DNA from 2 places in the Polaromonas sp. P4_F9 genome. Region 2 is predicted to be linked to the other one. Evidence: predicted binding sites of a transcription regulator. Region 2 holds the regulator's gene; the other holds the start of a gene.
The links. Region 2 encodes LexA, which represses DNA repair genes until DNA is damaged. Its sites were predicted from a motif close to ACTGTATNNNNATACAGT; they were not measured.
Positions count from the first base shown of each region.

Region 1: a site for LexA is predicted at 2,955-2,972, ahead of recA (recombinase RecA). Genes of this name have one in related genera too.

Region 1 covers NZ_JBFUJT010000038.1:3,742-10,947, reverse strand. The annotation lists gene AC1DUB_RS24185 (sensor histidine kinase) at 1-1,076, opposite strand, end outside; gene AC1DUB_RS24180 (response regulator) at 1,309-1,983, opposite strand; gene AC1DUB_RS24175 (MarR family winged helix-turn-helix transcriptional regulator) at 2,344-2,850, opposite strand; gene recA (recombinase RecA) at 3,037-4,161, shown strand; gene recX (recombination regulator RecX) at 4,288-4,761, shown strand; gene AC1DUB_RS24160 (sensor histidine kinase) at 4,802-6,178, opposite strand; gene AC1DUB_RS24155 (response regulator) at 6,162-6,842, opposite strand; gene AC1DUB_RS24150 (ABC transporter substrate-binding protein) at 6,917-7,206, shown strand, end outside.
Region 2 covers NZ_JBFUJT010000022.1:11,804-19,009, forward strand. The annotation lists gene AC1DUB_RS18625 (oxepin-CoA hydrolase, alternative type) at 1-401, opposite strand, end outside; gene AC1DUB_RS18630 (3-hydroxyacyl-CoA dehydrogenase) at 564-2,081, opposite strand; gene AC1DUB_RS18635 (D-2-hydroxyacid dehydrogenase family protein) at 2,317-3,324, opposite strand; gene AC1DUB_RS18640 (hypothetical protein) at 3,515-3,883, opposite strand; gene lexA (transcriptional repressor LexA) at 4,034-4,738, opposite strand; gene AC1DUB_RS18650 (asparaginase) at 4,924-5,874, shown strand; gene adk (adenylate kinase) at 5,940-6,596, opposite strand; gene kdsB (3-deoxy-manno-octulosonate cytidylyltransferase) at 6,790-7,206, opposite strand, start outside.

The sequences.
Region 1 (7,206 bases), on a different contig from region 2:
TCCAGCTGGCTGGACGGCTCGCCGGCGGGCGGGCCGTCGTAGCCGAGGTCGATCTGCTTGTCGAGCGCGCGCGGCACCGAGTCGGCCATGACTTCCGAGACGATGTGCACCAGGTCCACGTGCTGCTTGGCCAGGCTGCGGCCGGTGGTTTCGGCGCGCGCCAGCGCCAGCAGCTGGTTGACGGTATGCGTCGCGCGTATGCTGGCGCGGCCGATGTGCTTGAGCGATTTCTTGAGCTCGTCGGTGTCGGTTTCACGCTGCGCCAGGTCGGCCTGCATGCGCAGGCCTGCCAGCGGCGTCTTGAGCTGGTGTGCTGCGTCGGCCAGAAAGCGTTTTTGCGTGGTGAGCGAGACCTTGAGCCGGCTCAGCAAATCGTTGATGGATGACACCAGTGGCGCGACTTCTTCAGGCACGAAGGTTTCATCGAGCGGGCTCATGTCGTCGGACTTGCGCGCGCGAATGCGTTTTTCAAGTTGTGCCAGCGGCTTGATGCCGCGCACCAGCGCCAGCCACACCAGCAGCACGGCCAGCGGCAGGGTCACGAACTGCGGCACCATCGTGCCCTTCACAATCTCCGTTGCCAGTGTTTTGCGTTTTTCCAGTGTTTCCGCGACCTGCACCAATACCGGCGCCGCGCCTTTCACGTCCACCTTGAGCCAGGTGTAAGCCACGCGAACCTCTTCGCCCTGGATGACATCCTCGCGCAGCCGCACCTCGCCGTTGGTGGGCTTGTCCTCATCCGGCGGCAGGGGCAAGTCGTGTTCGCCGCTCAGGTACTCGCCGTGCGTGCCCACCACCTGGTAGTAAACCAGGTCGGTGTCGTCGGCACGCAAAATTTCGCGCGCCGGTGCGGTCAGGTTGAACTGCACCTGGTTGTTCCTGACCACCACCAGCTTGGCCAGCGCCTGCACGTTGTATTCCAGCGCGCGGTCAAAAGGCTTGCCGGCAATGTTTTGCGCCACCAGCCAGGTCAGCGCCAGGCTGATCGGCCACAACAGCAGCAGCGGCGTGAGCATCCAGTCGAGGATCTCGCCAAACAGGCTGCGCCGCTCACGCTGGAAGAGTCTTAAAGCCAAATAGGCCCCCACGTTCGCTCACTGCGTGTAGCTCTCTGCCCCCCGAGGGGGCCGCTGCGCCTGCGGCCCGGCAAAGCCGGTTCCGCGGCCCTGACTTGCAGGCCCATGCCTATCCAACTGTGCGAATCCGCCTTCGCAAGCTCAAGCCGCAGGGCCGGCTTTGCCGGACTGCAGGCGGGCGGCCCCCTCGGGGGGCAGCGAACCACACGCAGTGGGGAGCGTGGGGGCACCATCAGTTTGGGATTTTCTCAAGGCAGTAGCCCAGGCCGCGCACCGTCGCAATGCGTATCGGCCCCTTTTCAATCTTCTTGCGCAGGCGGTGGATATAGACCTCAATGGCGTTGTTGCTGACTTCCTCGCCCCACTCGCACAGGCGCTCGACCAGCTGGTCCTTGCTCACCAGGCGGCCGGCGCGTTGCAGCAGCACTTCCAGCAAGCCCAACTCGCGGGCCGACAGCTCCAGCATCTGGCCATCAATGGTGGCGACCCGCCCGGCCTGGTCATAGACCAGCGGCCCGTGCTTGATGGTGCTGCTGGCGCCGCCCATGCCGCGGCGGGTCAGGGCGCGCACGCGCGCTTCGAGTTCCTGCAGTGAAAAGGGCTTGGCCATGTAGTCGTCCGCGCCGTAGTCCAGGCCCTTGACGCGTTCTTCCACGCTGTCGGCCGCGGTGAGTATCAGCACCGGCAGTGCCGAGCCGCGCGCACGCAGCCTTTTCAGCACTTCCAGCCCATGCATGCGCGGCAGGCCCAGGTCGAGAATCAGCAAATCAAATTCCGTGTTGGTGAGCAGCGCGGCATCGGCCTCGGTGCCGCTCGCTACATGGTCCGCCGCCGCGCCCGACGCGCGCAGGGTGCGCAGCAGGCCATCGGCTAGAACCTGGTCGTCTTCGGCAATCAGAATACGCATGGCTGTCTCCAGATATCAGCCCGCGGCAGGGCCTGCGGACAGTGTTTTTTGGTTCTCGGTCAAATTCTAGGCTTTTGCGGTCATGGGTTTGCTTACGGAATAGAGCCCCCACGCTTTTCACTGCGTGTAATGCGCTGCCCCCCGAGGGGGCGCTGCGCCTGCGGCCCGGCTAAGCCGGTTCCGCGGCCCCGGTTGGAAGGGATACGCCCCCATGGTCGCTCACTTCACACCCGATCGTCCTGAGCCTGTCGAAGGATGCCCCCCGAGGGGGCCGCTGCGCCTGCGGTCTGGCCCTTCGACAAGCTCAGGACAGGCCAAAGCCAGTCCCGCGGCCCTGGCTGGAGTGGGAGGTGGATCCCTTCAAGCGCCTGCGTATGCCTCCAGCCCGAGCGCCACCACCGTCGCCACATCGGCCCCCACCGCCTGCCGGAACTCCTCTTCGGTCTGGCGCACCGCGCGCCGGAAGGCGTCCAGCCAGAGCAGACCCGATTCGGTGAACATCACGCGGCGCGCCCGTTTGTCATGGGGATCGGGCTGGCGCGTGACCAGCCCCCAGGCCTCGCACTGGTCGACCAGATCGCCCATGGCCTGTTTGCTCATGCCGGCGCTCGTCGCCAGGTCTGTCAGGCGCGAGCCGCCCACCGCCAGGTGCCGCGTGATGTGGATATGGGCGGCGCCCACCTGGTTGCGGGCCGCCAGATTGGACAGTGCCAGCGGCACGTCCGCATTGCTGGCCATCAGTGACAGCACGCGTTCGTCAAAGCGGCGCAGGGCGTGGCCGAGCAGGCGCCCCAGGTGGGTGAGGCGCCAGCCGGGTTCGACGACACCGGGTGGGCTGGTCATCGTCTGGGCATCCATGTTGGGCATCCGGATATGGTAGCCCAAGGTAGTGCAATTAATCAGGAAAACTGACTAAAAATATGGTTTACTTATTTTTATAGCGCCCATAAAGTACTGGTCATGCATCCAGCGCTGTAATTAAAAGCAGAAACGGCTGGGAACCCTGCAAAGAGTTTTAATTCTTTTAAGTTATTGATTTTCAAGGAGTTTTTTATGGAACTGACCAGCAAACTGAATCCCGCCCAAAACCCTGCGCAAACCGCCGCCCTGAACACCGAAAAGGCCAAGGCCCTGCAAGCCGCGCTGGCCCAGATCGAAAAGCAGTTCGGCAAGGGCACCATCATGAAGCTGGGTGCTGGCGAGGTGATCGAGGACATCCAGGTGGTCTCCACTGGTTCGCTGGGCCTGGACATTGCGCTGGGCGTCGGCGGCCTGCCGCGCGGCCGGGTGGTTGAAATCTACGGCCCGGAGTCGTCGGGCAAAACCACGCTGACCTTGCAGGTGATTGCCGAAATGCAAAAACTGGGCGGCACCTGCGCCTTCGTCGACGCCGAGCACGCGCTGGACATCCAGTACGCGCAAAAGCTGGGCGTCAACCTGCAGGAACTGCTGATCAGCCAGCCCGACACCGGCGAGCAGGCCCTGGAAATCGTTGATTCGCTGACCCGCTCAGGCGCGGTGGACCTGATCGTGGTCGACTCGGTGGCGGCGCTCACGCCCAAGGCCGAACTTGAAGGCGAAATGGGCGATTCACTGCCCGGCCTGCAGGCCCGCCTGATGAGCCAGGCACTGCGCAAGCTGACCGCCACCATCAAGAAGGCCAACTGCATGGTGATCTTCATCAACCAGATCCGCATGAAGATCGGTGTGATGTTCGGCTCGCCCGAAACCACGACCGGCGGCAATGCGCTGAAGTTCTACGCGTCGGTGCGTCTGGACATCCGCCGCATAGGCTCCATCAAGAAAGGCGAAGAGGTGATCGGCAACGAAACCCGCGTCAAGGTGGTCAAGAACAAGGTGGCGTCGCCCTTCAAGACGGCGGAGTTCGACATCCTGTATGGCGAGGGCATCAGCCGCCTGGGCGAGGTGCTGGACCTGGGTGTGGCCGGCCACATCGTCGAGAAAGCCGGCGCCTGGTATGCCTTCAACGGCGAAAAAATCGGCCAGGGCCGCGACAACTCGCGTGAATTCCTCAAGGAGAACCCGGACCTCGCGATTGAAATCGAAAACAAGGTGCGCGAGTCGCTGGGCGTGCCGCTGATCGCCGTGGCCGCCGAGACGGGCGACAAGCCGGAGAAGGCCGTCAAGGCCGAAAAACCCACCAAGGCCGCCGCCTGATCCGGCTTTTTACAGGGCAAGTCAGGCGTGGATTTTAAGGTGACGGCTGTGGAGGGCTATGAAAATAATAGCAACTGCGTGCCGCCACAAGCCTTGTACCCGTGCCCCACGCCTGCCGACCGAGCCATGACCTCCGACAAGCCAGCCGCCCCGACGGGCTTCAAGCTCTCGCTCAAGGGCCGCGCCCTGCGCTTGCTGGCGGCCCGCGAGCATTCGCGGGCCGAGCTGGAACGCAAGCTCACACCCCACGAAGAAACGCCGGGCCAACTGGCGCAGGTGCTCGATGACTTGCAGGCCAAAGACTTCATCAGCGAGGCGCGGGTGGTCGAGTCGGTGATCAACCGGCGCGCCGGCCGCTACGGCGCGGCGCGCATACGCCATGAGCTGCTGAACAAGGGGCTGGGCGCGGAGGTGGTGGCCGGGGCGATGGACAGCCTCAAGGCCGGTGAACTCGAACGAGCCCGCGACATCTGGCGCAAGAAGTTCGATGGCCCGGCCCTGGACGCGGCCGGGCGCGCCAGGCAAATGCGTTTTCTGGCGGCGCGCGGTTTTGGCGGTGACGTGATTCGCCGCGTCGTTTCTCAATCAGAAGACGACTAGGAACTAAATGCAGATGGCGGCGCGGGCGCCGTGTTGGCGCCTACCCGGAATCAGCCTCAACGGGCCAGAGCAACTGAATGTGCAGGCCTTTGCCCTCGGGGCCTTCGCCAAGCGATATTTCGATCCGATGGCGATCGCAGATCTCCTTCGCGATCGCCAGCCCGAGGCCGGTGCCTTGCTCGCCGCTGCCGGCGCTGCGGTAGAAGCGCTCGAAGACCTTGAGGCGCTCGTCGATGGGAATGCCCGGGCCGTTGTCGATTACGCACAAGCGGGGCCGCCCATTGTGCCTATCCACCCGAACGGTGACGTGACCGCCGGGCGGCGTGTAACTGATGGCGTTGTGCACCAGATTTGCGACGAGTTCGCGCAGCAACACAGGTTCGCCGCGCACCAGCACAAGCATGTCGCCTTCGAAACCAAGGTCGATTGATTTCGCCCGCGCCAAAACCAGCATCTCGAAGGTCTGATTGCGTGCCAGTTCGGCAAGATCTATTTCTTCGATGTCGAGTGTGCGACCGGGTTCACTCCGTGCCAGGCTCAGTAGCTGGTTCACAAGTCTCTGGGTCGATTGCGTGGACAGGTGAATGCCGCTGACCACGGTGCGCATGTGGTCAAGGTCGGTCTGTTGCAAGGCGTGATCGACCTGGGCGCGCAGCACGGTCAGTGGCGTCTTCAACTGGTGTGATGCGTTGGCGATGAATCGCACCTGGGCATCACTGAGCTGCCGCTGCCGTTCGGTATGCGCGTTGATCGCATGGATCAGGGGCGCTACTTCGCGCGGGACGCTGCGCGTGTCGATTGGCGTCAGGTCGTTCGCGCCGCGCGCGCGTACCTCGTCGCGTAGCCGTTTCAAGGGGGCCAGGCCGCGCTGCACGCCGAAGGCGATGAGCGCGGCCGCCGCTGTGATCAGCAGCAACTGCATTGCCGCCGCATCGGAGACGATGCGGCGCGTAAGCTGGCGCCGGGCGTCCATCGTTTCGGCCACCTGCACGATCAGGGATCGGGGCGCCATATCGTCCACCACCAACCAGGTCAGCGCCACCACGCGGATGTTCTGCCCCTTATAAACTGCGTCATAGAACAGCGGCTCGGTGTCTGGCTGCGTGGCCGGCGGCGGCAGGTCTTTGTAGCCGGTGATGTGGTGGCCATCGGCAAGGCCGGCGACGCGGTAGAAGATACGGTCCTGCGCGTCGGTACGCAGCATTTCCAGCGCAGCATAGGGCAGGTCGGCCACAACCTGGCCGTTTTCCACACTCAGGCGCTCACCGATCACGAGCGCCGAACCGAGCAGCGTGCGGTCATAGGCTTCGTGAGCCTGCGCCAGGCTGCGCAGGTAGCCAATCGTTGACGCCAGCATCCACAGCCCCAGCGTCGGGATCAACAGCCAGCGCAGCAGCAGGCTACGCAGGCGCGTCATCGGCAACCTCAAGCACGTAACCGAGTCCGCGCAACGTGTGAATGGCCGCGCCGCTGCCGTCGATCCGGCGGCGCACACGGTGCACATAGAGCTCCAGCGCGTCGTTGCTGAGGACGGCGTCGCTGGTGCACAGGCGCTGGGTCAGCAGCAGCTTGTTGACCGGCCGGCCCGCGTGGACGATCAGGGCTTCCAGCAGGTCGTGCTCGCGTGGCGGCAAGTCCAGGTGCCGCGCGCCGAGCGCGAAGCGGCGCGATACCGTGTTGAATTCCAGCGCCGCCACGCGTAGCACCGCGTCGACCGAGCCGATCGAGCGCCGGTGCAGGGCGCGCAGGCGCGCTTCCAGTTCGGAAAGGTCGAACGGCTTGGGCAGGTAGTCGTCGGCACCGGCGTTCAGGCCCTGAACCCGGTCGTGGGTGTCGCCGTTGGCAGTGAGTACCAGCACTGGCACCTTGTCGCCGCGCTTGCGCAGGCGGCACAGGATTTCGAAACCACCCATGCGCGGCAACGCCAGGTCGAGCACCACGACGTCGAAGCTGCGTTCCTGCAATAGCGTATCGGCCAGCACGCCGTCGGCGCAGGATTCGACCTCGATGCCCAGCACCCCGAGCGATTGCTGCAGCGTCTGCACCAGTTGCAGGTGGTCCTCGATCAACAGGATGTGCATGGCGGGCTGGATGAATCACCGTCGACAGGGCCGGGGGTGCCCCGGGGCTCACGCAGGCGGTGCAAGCGTGCACGGTGATAATACCTCCCAGGAGACTTACGATGCCATTGAACCGCAGGGTGATCGGGGCCGGCTTGCTGGGCCTGGCGGCAAGTTCCATCGCGGCTGCGGCCGTCAGGGGCGGCGCCAGCGCGGCATCGGGCGCCCAGCGTGTGCGGGTTCTTGCGGCGACGGACCGGCACGCCATCGAGCCGCTGATCGCCGATTTCGAGCGCCGGCACGCCGGCCTGCAGGTAGACTACATCGAGCTCGGCAGCATGGCCCTGTACGAGCGCTTCCTGCGCCAGGGCGACGATGCACCCGA
Region 2 (7,206 bases):
GACATCACAAAGACAGCGTTGTTTGCGGCGACGACAAAGTCGCAGGCCAGTGCCAGCGAAAAGCCGGCCCCGGCCGCCGCACCTTCGACTGCGGCGATCACGGGCTTGGGATAGGTGCGGATCGAGTCGATCCAGTTGTGCAGCCCTTCGATGCTTTGGGCCTGAACCTCGGGTGCCTCGCGCCGGTTGGCCTGCAGGCGCTGCAGGTTGCCGCCCGCGCAAAACACCGCGCCCTCGCCGGTGATCACCACACTGCGGATTTCGGGGTTGTTCTCGGCGGCGTTGAGGGCCTCAATGCCTGCGGCATAAATCTCCGGCCCCAGCGCATTGCGGAACTCGGGGTTGCTCAGCGTCAGGATAAGGGTCTGGCCCTCACTGGTACCTTTGATTGCGCCTGCCATGTCAGTTTTTCCAATGCATCGAAATGAGAAATAGGCAGGGACCGAGTCCCCGTACAAGTCCACTTACCAGTGGGGGCCGCGGAACTGGCTTCGCCAGGCCGCAGGCGCCGCCCCCTGGAGGGGGGAAGGTGCTACACGAAGTGAGCATTCGAAGGGGGTGTCTCACTCTTCATGCATCAGGCTCAGGCCAATGGCGCCGCGGCGGCGCAGCCACGGGGAAGGGCGGTAGCGCTGGTCGCCATAGACGGTTTGCATGTTGAACAGCACCTCCAGCACGTTGGTGGGCCCGTAGCGGTCGCCCATGGCGAGCGGCCCGAGTGGGTAGCCCAGCCCCAGCGTCACGGCGGTTTCAAGATCTTTCGGGCTGCAGATGCCTTGCTGGCAGATGTCGCTGGCAATGTTGACGATGGTGGCCACGACGCGCTGCGTGACAAATCCGCCGCTGTCCCGTATCACGCTCACCGCCTTGCCGTCCCGGGCGAACAGGGCATGGGCGGCGTCGCGCATGTCGGTGCGGGTGGCCGGGTTGGTAGCCAGGACCCGCCGCCGGGTCGCCGCATCGTCAATCAGCATGTCTATACCCACGGTACGCGCCGGGTCCAGCCGCTCCACCACGGCCACCGTGGTGATGTCAAACCCCAGGGGCGCCACCACCACCAGGGCCTGGGGCGACGCGGACTGGCCCGTTTCGATTTTGGCTCCGAGATTTTTCAGCAATTGCAGCAATTCCGAGCGTCGGGATGCTCTGGGCGAAACCCAGACCGGCGGCATTTCGGCGACCTGGGGCACAGGTGCTTCGGCCGGAAGCTGCATGACACCGTCGGCATAACGGTAAAAACCTTCGCCGGTCTTGCGGCCGAGCATGCCGCCCGCCAGCCGTTGCGCCGTGATGACGCTGGGGCGGTAGCGCGCTTCTTCGTAATACTGGTGGTAAATGGACTCCATCACGGGATGCGACACATCCAGCGCGGTCAGGTCCATCAACTCGAAGGGGCCCAGCTTGAAGCCGGCCTGGTCCCGCAGGATGCGGTCTATGGTGGCGAAATCAGCCACGCCCTCGCTGACGATGCGCAGCGCTTCGGTGCCATAGCCCCGCCCCGCATGGTTGACGATGAAGCCGGGAGTGTCCTGGGCCTGTACCGGCGTGTGCCCCATCTGGCGGGCATGGCTGGCCAGCGCGCCGCACACGGCTGCATCAGTTTTCAGGCCGGCGATGACCTCCACCACCTTCATCAGCGGAACGGGATTGAAAAAGTGGTAGCCGGCAAAGCGTTCCGGGTGTTTGAGCGCGGCCGCAATGGCGGTCACGGATAGCGACGAGGTGTTGGTCGCAAGAACGGTTTGCGCCGACACGATGGTCTCGAGTTCGGCGAACAGGGCTTTCTTGACGTCCAGCCGCTCCACAATGGCTTCCACAATCAGATCGCAGTCCGCCAGATCGGCCAGCGTGCCGGCCGTCAGAAGGCTGGCCTTGTGGCTGGTCGCAGCGGTGGTTTCCATCCGGCCTTTTTCCACCAGCTTGTCCCACTGCGCGCAGATGGCCTCCCGCGCCTTTTCTGCCGCACCCGCCTGGTTGTCCATCAACTTGACGACGCTCCCGGCTTGCGTGGCAATCTGGGCAATGCCACGGCCCATGGCGCCTGTGCCAACAATGCCAACGGTTTTGTAAATTGGTTTCATGGAAAAGGATTATTACGCAGGGCGCAAAGAACAGAACTGTGCCGCAATCCTGTTCGCGAGAATTTGGAGTGCCCGGCTGCGACTGCCTCTGGCATGCGCCGGTTGCGCAACCGCAGGATATCTTGAGGGAGAAACCCGGGCAACAGAAAAAAGCGGATTCCGGCTGAGGCTGGTGGCCATTGGCTCCGGCCTCCGGTGCCGGCCCAGTGCTGGCAGTACCCGGCATCAGGGCAAATTAGCGGCGCACTTGCAGGGCACCGGGGTTGACGATGTTCGTCGGTGTTCCCTTGATGAAGTTCACAACATTGTCAAAGGCCGCCCCGAAATACATTTCATAACTGTCCTGCTCCACATAGCCGATGTGCGGTGTGCAAATGCAGTTTTCCAGGCGCAGCAGTGCGTGGCCTTGCAAAATCGGTTCGGACTCAAAGACATCAACAGCCGCCAGTCCGGGGCGTCCGCGGTTGAGCGCGGCAATCAGGGCCTCAGGCTCGATCAACTCGGCCCGCGAGGTATTGACCAGCAAGGCAGTTGGTTTCATGCGCGACAAATCTTCGAGGGTCACGATGCCGCGTGTTTCATCATGCAGACGCAGATGCAAACTGAGCACGTCGCTTTGCTCAAAAAATTCGGCTTTGCTGTCGGCAATTTCAAAGCCGTCAGCCTGCGCCCGCTCGCGTGATGCTTCCCGACCCCAGACGATCACGCGCATGCCAAACGCCCGGCCATAGCCGGCGATGATTTGTCCGATCTTGCCGTAGCTCCACACCCCCAGTGTCTTGCCCTTGAGAACTGAGCCAAGGCCAAAATTGGGCGGCATGGAGGCGGCCTTGAGGCCGGCTTGCTGCCAGGCGCCGTGTTTCAGGTGTGATACGTAGTGGGGAATGCGGCGCATCGCAGCCATCACCAGTGCCCAAGTCAACTCGGCAGGCGCGGTCGGTGACCCAATGCCTTCCGCCACCGCAATGCCGCGCTCGGTGCAGGCTGCAATATCAATATGGCTGCCAACGCGGCCGGTCTGGGCAATCAGCTTGAGTTTGGGCAGCTTTTCAATTACCTGCCTGTTCAGCTGGGTCCTTTCGCGAATCAGCACGATTACATCGGCATCCTTGAGTCGGACGGACAGCTGGCCTATGCCTTTGACCGTGTTGGTGTAGACCTTGGCAGGGTATGCATCCAGTTTGGCCGCGCAGTTCAGTTTTCGCACGGCATCCTGATAGTCATCGAGGATCACAATATTCATGCCGATATTGTGCCTGCAAGATTTTTCTTCCCTCCGAACCGTGGCGCCTGAAAGCCGTCAACTTGTATCGGAAGGAAACCTGTCCCCCATGCCCCTGCAGTTCAGGGGCCGGTGAGTGCGCGGCGCCACGGTGCCACGGAGCCGTGGGCTAACGCCGTGGCAGGCTCAAAGTGTCATAGGTGCACCGGCTTCACTGGACTGCGGTCTCACGTTGAGCCATGCGCTCGAGTTCTGCACAGACGTCAGACATGCGACCGGATATGACCATGCGGCCAGCGCAAGCGGGGCCGACGGCCGCGTCAAACTCGCGCACCACCTTCAAGCGGCTGGTGGCGGAGGTTTTTGCTGCCGCGGCATGTGCGGCGGCAACGCGCCGCCGGGAGGGAATGCAGCCGGGCTTGAAGGGCACGGCCAACTGGTGAGGTGCGCACCGGGTGCGGGCCGGGGCGGAAAACGGCTCTGAAGTGGACTTCGCAGGCACAAACCACGCCGCCAAGGCCTGCATGGGGGCAAGCAAAACCGAGAATACGGGTGAATTTGAAAAACTGACGATTCCCATGATGAACTCCTGAATTAGAGAGGCTTGCGCCCCAATGTTTACAGGCAGGATTTCGGGCTGGCTAAATCGCCAGTGGGGCCGCAACGCCAGGGTGTTGGCCAATCAATGACCAAACGCCCGCCACCTGTCGCGCGACCAGAAAGGGGTTGGCTAGATGAGCATGGTGTTGCGGATCAAACCAACTGCGAGGCCTTCGAGTTCGAAGGGTTCGCCGGGCTCGACCACAATGGTTTTGAAATCCGGGTTCTCAGGCAACAATTCAATCAGATGCTTGGTGCGCCGAAAACGCTTGACCGTCACTTCATCGCCGATACGGGCCACGACAATTTGGCCGTTCCTGGCTTCCTTGGCCTGTTTGACGGCCAGCAGATCGCCGTCCATGATGCCGGCATCCCGCATGCTCATGCCGCGCACCTTGAGCAGGTAATCAGGTTGCCGCTGAAACAGGCTGCTTTCAAAATAATAGGTCTGCTCGATGTGTTCCTGCGCGAGAATCGGGCTGCCAGCAGCAACCCGCCCCACCAGAGGCAGGGCGAGTTGGGCCAGGCTTTGCAACGGCAGGGAAAACTGTTTGATTCTGGATTCGTGGATGGAGCGCAAGGTGTCGCTGCGCAGGCGTATGCCGCGCGAGGTGCCGCTGACCAGTTCAATCACGCCTTTGCGGGCCAGGGCTTGCAGGTGCTCTTCAGCGGCGTTGGCGGATTTGAAGCCCAATTCGTTGGCGATTTCGGCGCGGGTTGGCGGAGCGCCGGTGCGGGCGATGGCACTCTGGATCAATTCCAGGATTTGCTGCTGCCGAGCTGTGAGCTTGGGACCTTCGGAGGATAAATGCGGAAATTCGTTCAGGATGCTCATGACCGGGACTCCTTGATTCGTCAGCCTGGATTGGGTTGGATGCACCGGCCCGCTGGGGATGACCGCGTACCTTGCCTGCTGCATTCACCTTGTCGTATTAATTGTCGTATTTACCTGTTTTAATATCCAGTACCTGTATTTTCATCCAGTTTTTCAAAGAGCGCAAGTCCCTTCTCATCCTTCTTATGAATCGTCAAACCATTGTGATTTTGGGTACCGGCGGCACGATTGCCGGCCGGGCCGCGACCGCCTCGGACAACATCGGCTACACCGCCGCAGAGGTTGGTATTGATCAGCTGGTGGCGGCGATTCCCGGGCTGGCCGAAGCCGGCCCTGTGGTCACCGAGCAGGTTGCGCAGCTCGATAGCAAGGACATGAGCTTTGCGGTGTGGGCGACGCTGGCCGGGCGCGTCAACCACTTTCTGGCGCAGCCCGATGTCGAGGGGATCGTCATTGTCCACGGCACCGACACGCTGGAAGAAACCGCGTATTTTTTACAGGCGGTGTGCAGCCCCGCCAAGCCGGTGGTGCTGACCTGTGCCATGCGTCCGGCAACGGCCCTGGTACCGGACGGCCCGCAGAACATGCTGGATGCCGTGGCCGTGGCCCGCCACACCGGGGCCAGGGGCGTGGTGGCCGTATGCGCCGGCACCATCCATACTGCGCGGGACGTGCAGAAGGTACATCCCTACCGGCTGGACGCCTTCAGTTCGGGTGATGCGGGCCCGCTGGGCTATGTCGAAGAGGGGCGCCTGAGGTTATTGAGGAGTTGGCCTGAAGCAGACGAAAACCGGGCACCGGACACCCTGAAAACAATAACGGCCTTGGGCAGCGAGGCTGACTGGCCGCATGTTGAGATCGTCATGAGCCATGCCGGTGCCAGTGGCGCAGTGGTGGAAGCCCTGATGTCGCGGGGCGTGCAGGGCCTGGTCGTCGCCACAACGGGCAACGGCACCATCCATCATGCGCTGGAGGCTGCTTTGCTCAAGGCACAGGCCAGTGGCGTCACAGTGGTTCGCGCCACGCGCTGCCCCAACGGCCAGGTGCTGCCCAAACCGGGGGATCTCATTCCCGATTCAAAGGGGCTCAGCCCGGTGAAGGCGCGGGTAGACCTGATGCTCCGACTGCTGAGCTGAGGCCCGGTTGCATGCCGTTCAGAAGAACGCAGGAGAACGGCCCGATGAGGCTTGGGCCGGCCGTCTCAGCTCGACAGGGCCTTGAAGGCTCTTTCCGTGATTTCATCGACACCGCCCATGCCGCTGATCGCGCGGTATTTGGGGGCGGCGTGGGGCGAAGTTTTCGCCCAGCTTGAGTAGTACTCCACCAGTGGGCGGGTTTGCGCGCTGTAAACCTCCAGCCGCTTGCGCACGGTCTCTTCCTTGTCGTCTTCGCGCTGGATCAGCGGCTCACCGGTGACATCATCCTTGCCTTCGACTTTGGGCGGGTTGTATTTCACGTGGTAGGTGCGGCCCGAGGCCGTGTGCGAGCGGCGCCCGCTCATGCGCTCGATGATGGCTTCAAAAGGCACATCGATTTCAAGCACATAGTCAATCTTCACGCCGGCAGCTTTCATGGCGTCGGCTTGTGGAATAGTGCGGGGAAAACCGTCAAACAGGAAGCCATTGGCGCAGTCGGGCTGGGCGATGCGTTCCTTCACCAGGTTGATGATCAGGTCATCGCTCACGAGCGCGCCAGCGTCCATGACTTTTTTGGCTTCAATGCCTAGCGGGGTTCCTGCCTTGACGGCTGCACGCAGCATGTCACCGGTGGAAATCTGGGGGATGCCGTATTTTTGGCAGATGAAGGTCGCTTGCGTCCCCTTGCCCGCGCCAGGCGCGCCTAACAAAATCAGTCTCATGGATGTCCTCGGATTTTTATGAATTCAGGAAGTCAACCCGGGAGTTCGGCGCGCCGGTATCTCCATGGGCTGCTTGACAGGTGTTGAGGGCTGCCAGCACGTCATGCAAACCTCACCCCTGCTTTTTGTACAAGGATAGCATGTACACCCCTGACGGCAGCTTACACAGACGCCGGGGTGAGCTGGCTGGCCGCTATGAAAAGAGCTCGCGTGCCCTGGCCAGATCTTCCGGCGTATCCACACCCAGGCCCGGTGCCTTATCGGTAATGTGCACGGCAATCCGGTACCCATGCCAGAGGGCGCGCAATTGTTCCAGTGACTCCAGTTGCTCTAGCGGAGCCTGGGGCAGGGTGGGAAACTGCCGCAGAAAGCCGACGCGGTAGCCATAAATGCCGACGTGGCGCAGCGGTTTGGGCAGTTTGCTGCCCTTTTCGCCATCTTCCCACCAAGGTTTGCCGGCGAAGTCGCGTGCCGCGGGAATCGGCGAGCGGCTGAAGTACAGCGCAGTCTGCCGCGCATCCAGCACCACCTTGACGATATTGGGATTGAGCAGGTCAGCCATCTGGTCAATCGAATGCGCTGCCGTGCTCATGGCGCAGTCAGGTCGTTC